3 regions of the Paenibacillus sp. FSL R5-0766 genome follow, and region 2 is predicted to be linked to each of the others. Evidence: riboswitches for the same ligand, from Rfam matches in the RefSeq annotation. Region 2 holds a riboswitch; each other region holds the start of a gene.

Region 1 (2,274 bases), 350 kb from region 2:
ATCGGAAACTGTATGTGTGGACTCAGGGACTCATCTCCTCACTGGATGAACTGGAGCAAAGCAGTTTCGCTGCTGCTCATTTTCGTAAAAAGGTCGTTGCAGGTTCAACGGATGATATGACGCCGACTGAAAAAGCCGAGTATGCCCGATATGTTTATTTCTACAAAGATGGCTTTATCCGCTGCTTTGCCATTCTGGATAAAGTGGGCACGGTATTAAATGAAATATTCCAGCTGAATACTTCCAATACCAAAGCGCATTTTTCTTATTTTACGGTGTTAAGGCAGTTCGATTATGCGAGGGAGCATCATGATCTTGCGTTGCAATTAATACAGATCAAGGACTCTTATCGTGAACCGATGAGCAAGCTGCGCAAGCGACGTAATATGGAAATTCACTACATGAACTCAGAAATGCACGATGACCTGTGGCAGTTACACCAGACCTTGCAAGGTAAAGTGAAATTGGAGGATCTGAATCAGCATGTGCAGGAAATGCGTCAGGGCGTGGATATGGTCTGTGAAACGTTAACAGCCTCTTATCGTTATATCAACAAAATATGGAAAAGAAATAATTCCCTTTGACAAATCGGAATACTTGGAATATACTGAGTTTCAATCAGAATGTTACAGTGACAAAGATTGAACTGATATTTCAAAAGTTACGTTCACATTATAAAGCATAAACTACATGAACTTATAAAATCCTACAACAACATATTTCTTATCGAGAGCGGCGGAGGGACAGGCCCGATGAAGCCCGGCAACCGATTTGTAACGACATGATACATGTATCATTCGTTATAGATGTTAGGTGCTAATTCCTACAAAATGGTGCGAGACACGATTTTGGCAGATGAGAAGGTATATTCTTTCACGTAAAGAGCCCTCTTTGTATCTGCAAAGGGCTCTTTTTTTGTACTTTAAGGGGAGTTTTCCTTTAGATCGGGTAAAGATACATGTAGGTGGTTGGAAAGGGGCAAGTGCGATTGATTGAATTAAAAGGTTTAACGAAAACGTACGGCAAAGGGGCAAAATCTACAACAGCGTTGTCCGAGCTGAATTTGAGCATCCAAAAGGGTGAAATCTACGGAGTGATTGGCCATTCCGGAGCGGGCAAAAGCACATTGATTCGCTGTATTAATTTGCTGGAACGGCCTACGGAGGGTGAAGTATGGGTTGACGGAATCAACCTGACTGAACTGAGCAAAACCGAATTGCAGCAACAGAGACGCAAAATCGGGATGATTTTTCAACACTTTAATCTGTTATCCTCGGCAACGGTATATGACAATGTAGCTTTTCCACTAAAACTTGTGAATACACCCAAGGAAGCCATTGATCGCAAAGTGAAGGAAATGCTGGCACTGGTTGGTCTGGAGCACCATAGCAGCAAATATCCGGCTCAATTATCGGGTGGCCAGAAACAACGTGTAGGGATTGCGAGAGCACTTGCAAGTGATCCGAATGTACTTCTCTGTGATGAGGCTACTTCGGCACTTGATCCGCAGACGACCAATTCAATCCTGAAGTTATTGCTCGACATTAACGAAAAGTACAACCTTACGATTGTGCTGATTACACATGAGATGCATGTCATTCAGAACATCTGTGACAAGGTGGCTGTCATTCATCAAGGCGGCATTGTGGAACAGGGACCTGTAACAGAAGTGTTCCTGAAGCCGCAACATGCGATTACGCGGGACTTTATGATGCGTGACCATGAAGCTGGACTTGCTCTGGAAGAGACCGCTCTGGCGAATGGCGTTGAATTGCAGGCAGGTGTTGCTTCCAAACTTGTGAAGATATCTTTTCTGGGTAACAAAACATATGAAGCGATTTTGTCCAGAACGGTACGTAAAACGGGAGTGGATTTTGCCATCCTGCAAGGTACAATCTCTACGATCAAACAGGTTCCTTATGGACAGCTGACCGTTCGGTTAGAGGGTGATTCATATGCGATTGATCGGACGATATCAGAACTAACCGCTGAGGGACTTGATGTGGAGGTGCTTCGTTAGATGGATTTTTCAACCGTACGTTGGGAAGAGGTTGGTAAAGCTTCCATAGAGACACTGCAAATTTTGGGTGTATCAGGCTTGTTCACCGTAATTTTTGGTTTACCGCTCGGAGTACTGCTGTTCATGACAGCTCGATCTGCTTCGATCAAATCACGGACGGTGTACATTATATTGTCCTTGATTGTGAATATTTTGCGCTCAGTCCCATTTATCATATTGATTGTTGCTCTTATTCCATTCACTCGTTCACTCGT
Region 2 (2,274 bases):
CATAATATAAATGAAACAATCGGTACCACCGGATAGAGTGGTGTGCGGTAGACCAGATCTTTGACCGCATGGCCTTCCCGGATATATTGTCTGCGGAACATGTATTGGGAAGCGCTTATGCTCATCCATACCGCAACGACAGCCAGACCTGAAATGGAAACCAGCGTAATATACACCGTACCTGGCGCAATGATGCTGGACAGCAAGGCCAGCGCACCACCTACCATACTGATCAGAAGTGCATTCAGGGGTACCCCGCTTTTGGTCAATTTGGCAAACCACGGAGAGATCGTTTTTTTGTCAGCCAGAGACCAGAGCATCCGTGAAGATGCATATAGGCCTGAATTGGCAGCAGAGAGAATCGCCGTCAGAATAACAAAGTTCATAATATCTGCTGCATAAGGTACGCCCACCCGTTCCATTACCGCTACAAACGGACTTTCCAGTACACTGGCATCCGACATGGGTAGCAAGGCCGACAAGATAATAATCGTTCCGATGAAGAAAATAACCAAACGCCACAGCGTTGTATGAATAGCCTTTGGTATCGTCTTTTCCGGGTTCTCCGTCTCACCCGCGGCAATGCCGATTAACTCGGTGCCTGAGAAGGCAAAGTTTACAGCAAGCATGGTCATCAATATCGCTGTAGCCCCATGAGGGAACCACCCGGATGCGGTAATATTCGATAGAAATGGAGCCGGTTCAGCATCCGCCATGGGAATGAACCCAAACATGGCTGCGCCACCGATAATAATGAAGATTACGATAGTCACTACTTTTACAGATGAGAACCAGAACTCGGATTCCGCAAATAATTTCACCGTTAAAGCGTTAAACAGAAAGATCATCAGTGCAAAAACCGCGCTCCATATCCATACGTTCACCGATGGGAACCAGCGCTGCATCAGCAATCCGGCGGCTGTGAATTCGGAGCCAAGCGCAACAGTCCAGGTTAACCAGTACAACCAAGCTACCGTGTAACCTGTTGCCGGTCCGATATATTTGGCAGCATAACTATGAAATGCTCCCGTCTCTGGCATATGAACAGACAGTTCACCTAGACAGAGCATCACCAGATATACAACGATGGCTCCGATCAGATAGGACAAAATGGTTCCCAGTGGTCCCGCTTGCTGAATGGTGTAACCTGAGCTGAGGAATAATCCCGTTCCAATAACTCCTCCGAGAGAGAGCATGACCACATGCCGTGCCTGCATTTTCCGCTGAAAATGGCCTTTGTCGTTGTTGTTCTCCATACCTGCTGCTCCCCTACTTCTTCATCCAGAAAAAACAAAAAAGACCCACTCTGCCTAAAGAGTGCGCCGTTACTGACAAATAAAAACAAACGCTCCTATCTATCAGGCTTTCACCCGCTGGAATTAGCACAGTATCCTTCAGATCTGTTGCTGAGGTTTCTAAGGGCCAGTCCCTCCACCTCTCTGGATAAGAAAATGATTTTTTACTAATATAGCGATCTATCATGAATGTGTCAACATTTAAATCATAAAAGAAACACATCGCTATTCGGTGGAAGACCCCGGATTGGTGATGGTAATCTTCACATCGTACGTGATTGGCACGGTACTAAAAATGTTATCCCAATCGTCTTTGACTCTTTTCCATGTCTTAGGTTCCTTGATACGCAGGCTATCCCGAAAATCCGCAACATCTACTTTATAAGTATGCTGCAGTTTGTATAACACTTGGCGAATCTGTTGTTCGGCCAGTTCAGCAAATTCTTTTTCTAGTTCTCTAAGATAATCCCCTTTTTCCTCTCTTTCGGGCGAACGCCAATCTTCCATCAACCAGCCTTCGGATTCGGTCTTCACATGGAATGAAATATCATCGCCAACCACTTTTGGAATTATTTTTGTTTTTTTCTTCTTCATTTCATATACAACAGTGAATCCTGCTTTATTATATGTCTTCAAGATGCCTCCTTTTTCTTTAGGTCTGATCCACGATAGCCCTTCTAGATCCGTTTGGCTGAGTTCACCGATGAATTTGGTCGTTTTCCCATTAAAGATACTGGCACCGGAGAATTTGTCCTCTCCGTTGAAGTTCAGTACATTTTGGAGCAAGAAGCTGGAACCAGATTGCATTTGTGCATCTAATTTGGAGAGCAAAACAGGGTCCAGGATTTTATTGGACAAGTACGAATTACCGGTAATTCCTGTAAGATAAAATGCTGGAATCTGGGAAGGATCATCTGAAGTCAGTACATCAATAGCGCGATGATGGCTAATCAGCACCAGACAATTTGGACGAATATCG
Region 3 (2,274 bases), 2.9 Mb from region 2:
CACGTAGAAATATCTCTTCATCATCGAAACGGATGCTATTAATCACAATAAAATAATGGTTCTCATAAATTTCAATCTTCGGACGTTGTTCTTCGTCACTAAGACAGTCTTCCACAGCCAGATCATGCATCAAGAACAGCGGCTGAAGTACCGCCAAATCGTCTACGTCTGCATCAATCCAGTAAAAGCCTTCCGCTGGTGGAGTCAGCGCCTGCTGAATGTCGTCCACCGGAATAAATACACCGTTGTTTACCAACCGGATTTTCATCGTTAATCTACTCCTTCTGCACCCGCCAACTTGGCGGATATTATCATTATGGGCGCAAAAAGAACAAATCAGCCGGTCGGCAGCGGAGCCTGGAGATCAGGGCTGCGTTCACTATATAATCAAACGGAAGTCACGTCCCGCTGCCGGCATGCTGATGTCAATTCTCTATGCAGTTTGTCGGAATTCGGCTGCCAGTCAGGCCTCGGGTCGCCATCCATTTAATATGTCACCTCTCACATAAGGGTTTATAACACCTTGTTTAGTATACCGCTGGTACAAGGTGCTTTCAAGCGCAAAAATGTGTCTATTTCGCGCCCTGAGGCAGTGTATGACAACGGATGATGAACGGTTCCGATCTGGGAAGCAGACATCGAACTGCATCTTGACGTGAGGGCATTAATGTAATAAAGTAGACGGTGAACCATATTAAATTACAATCTAATACAGCGAAATCTTATCAAGAGTAGGTGGAGGGACTGGCCCGATGAAACCCGGCAACCGGCGGTATACCGCACGGTGCTAATTCTTGCAGCGACTAAGTGTCAAGTGGCACTGTTGTAACTGAGAGATGAGAGAGGCGCATATCTTTTTTACATATGACCTTTCTCGAAATCCGAGGAAGGTCTTTGTTATATGCCCCGACTTCTCAGCAGTGATTTTCGCTAAGGAACTTGAGGTTGTTTTTAACGTTGGATGAAAGAGAAATTCAATGTTTTTACAAGCTCAAGGCAGTCTATAACTGTATTGATGTGAAGACATCAAGCCAGGGGTGGCTGCATCTATCTATGCACAAGGAGGAGTTAGACTTACTATGCCAATCAAAATACCCGATACTCTGCCAGCAAAAGAAGTACTTGAAGGAGAGAATATCTTCGTCATGGATGAAACTTCTGCATATCAGCAGGATATTCGTCCACTCCGTATCGCTATATTAAACCTGATGCCCACAAAGGAAACGACCGAAACACAATTGCTTCGTCTGGTGGGAAACACGCCTATTCAGGTGGATGTCGTTCTCGTACATCCCAAATCCCATACGTCGAAGAATACGTCTCAAGAGTATTTGGATCTGTTCTATAAAACCTTCGATGAGATTGAGCACCGCCGTTTCGATGGAATGATCATTACAGGTGCCCCGGTGGAACAGATGGATTTCGAAGACGTGAACTATTGGAATGAAATCCAGGAGATCTTCGAATGGACCAAAACCAATGTGACTTCAACCCTCCACATATGTTGGGCTTCCCAGGCAGGTTTATACCATCATTTCGACGTACCCAAGGTTGCACTTGATGAAAAGTGTTTTGGCGTTTTCCCACATACCATCAATAAACCACATGTTCCGTTGCTGCGTGGATTCGATGAAGTATTCAACGTTCCACATTCCCGTCATACGGAAGTGAGACGCGAAGATATTGAAAAGAATGAGAATTTAGAGATTTTGGCTGAATCCGAGGAAGCGGGGATCTTCCTGGTTGCTACCAAAGACGGCAAACAGATTTTTGCCACAGGACATGCCGAGTATGACCCGTTCTCATTAAAGTGGGAGTATGACCGGGATACAGCCAAAGGGTTGGATATCGCATTGCCTAGACATTATTATCCGAATGACGACCCTTCCCGTGTGCCACCGGCTACTTGGCGCGCTCATGCCAACTTATTATTCTCTAACTGGCTCAATTACTATGTGTATCAAGAAACACCTTACGATATTGGCCCGCAAATCTAATCGAGATTACAGGAGGATGCAGCAATGGAAGACAACAACAAGTTGAAAATCGAAAGCCGCTTAGCACAAATTGGGTCCATCAATGAACCGGTAACAGGCGCCATTAACTTTCCGATCTATCAATCCACTGCGTTTCGCCACCCGAAGCTTGGACAAAGCACGGGGTTTGATTATATTCGTACGACTAATCCAACCCGTAAAGTATTGGAAGAAGCCGCCGCAGCGCTGGAGTCCGGTGATGCAGGGTTTGCCTGTAGCTCGGGAATGGCCGCGCTGC

Evidence for each region. Region 2 has a riboswitch for S-adenosylmethionine ahead of mmuP (S-methylmethionine permease). Riboswitches for the same ligand answer to the same signal wherever they lie in the genome.
Region 1: another riboswitch for S-adenosylmethionine. It lies ahead of MKY66_RS24660 (methionine ABC transporter ATP-binding protein); the one in region 2 lies ahead of mmuP (S-methylmethionine permease).
Region 3: another riboswitch for S-adenosylmethionine. It lies ahead of metA (homoserine O-succinyltransferase); the one in region 2 lies ahead of mmuP (S-methylmethionine permease).

The regions. Positions count from the first base shown of each region.
Region 1 covers NZ_CP150227.1:5,689,230-5,691,503, reverse strand. Annotated here, with positions in the region: gene MKY66_RS24665 (Cthe_2314 family HEPN domain-containing protein) at 1-584, shown strand, start outside; SAM riboswitch class I at 721-862, shown strand; gene MKY66_RS24660 (methionine ABC transporter ATP-binding protein) at 989-2,020, shown strand; gene MKY66_RS24655 (methionine ABC transporter permease) at 2,021-2,274, shown strand, end outside.
Region 2 covers NZ_CP150227.1:6,038,910-6,041,183, forward strand. Annotated here, with positions in the region: gene mmuP (S-methylmethionine permease) at 1-1,256, opposite strand, end outside; SAM riboswitch class I at 1,349-1,450, opposite strand; gene MKY66_RS26230 (Ger(x)C family spore germination protein) at 1,521-2,274, opposite strand, start outside.
Region 3 covers NZ_CP150227.1:1,970,187-1,972,460, forward strand. Annotated here, with positions in the region: gene corA (magnesium/cobalt transporter CorA) at 1-268, opposite strand, end outside; SAM riboswitch class I at 720-843, shown strand; gene metA (homoserine O-succinyltransferase) at 1,080-1,997, shown strand; gene MKY66_RS09010 (PLP-dependent transferase) at 2,022-2,274, shown strand, end outside.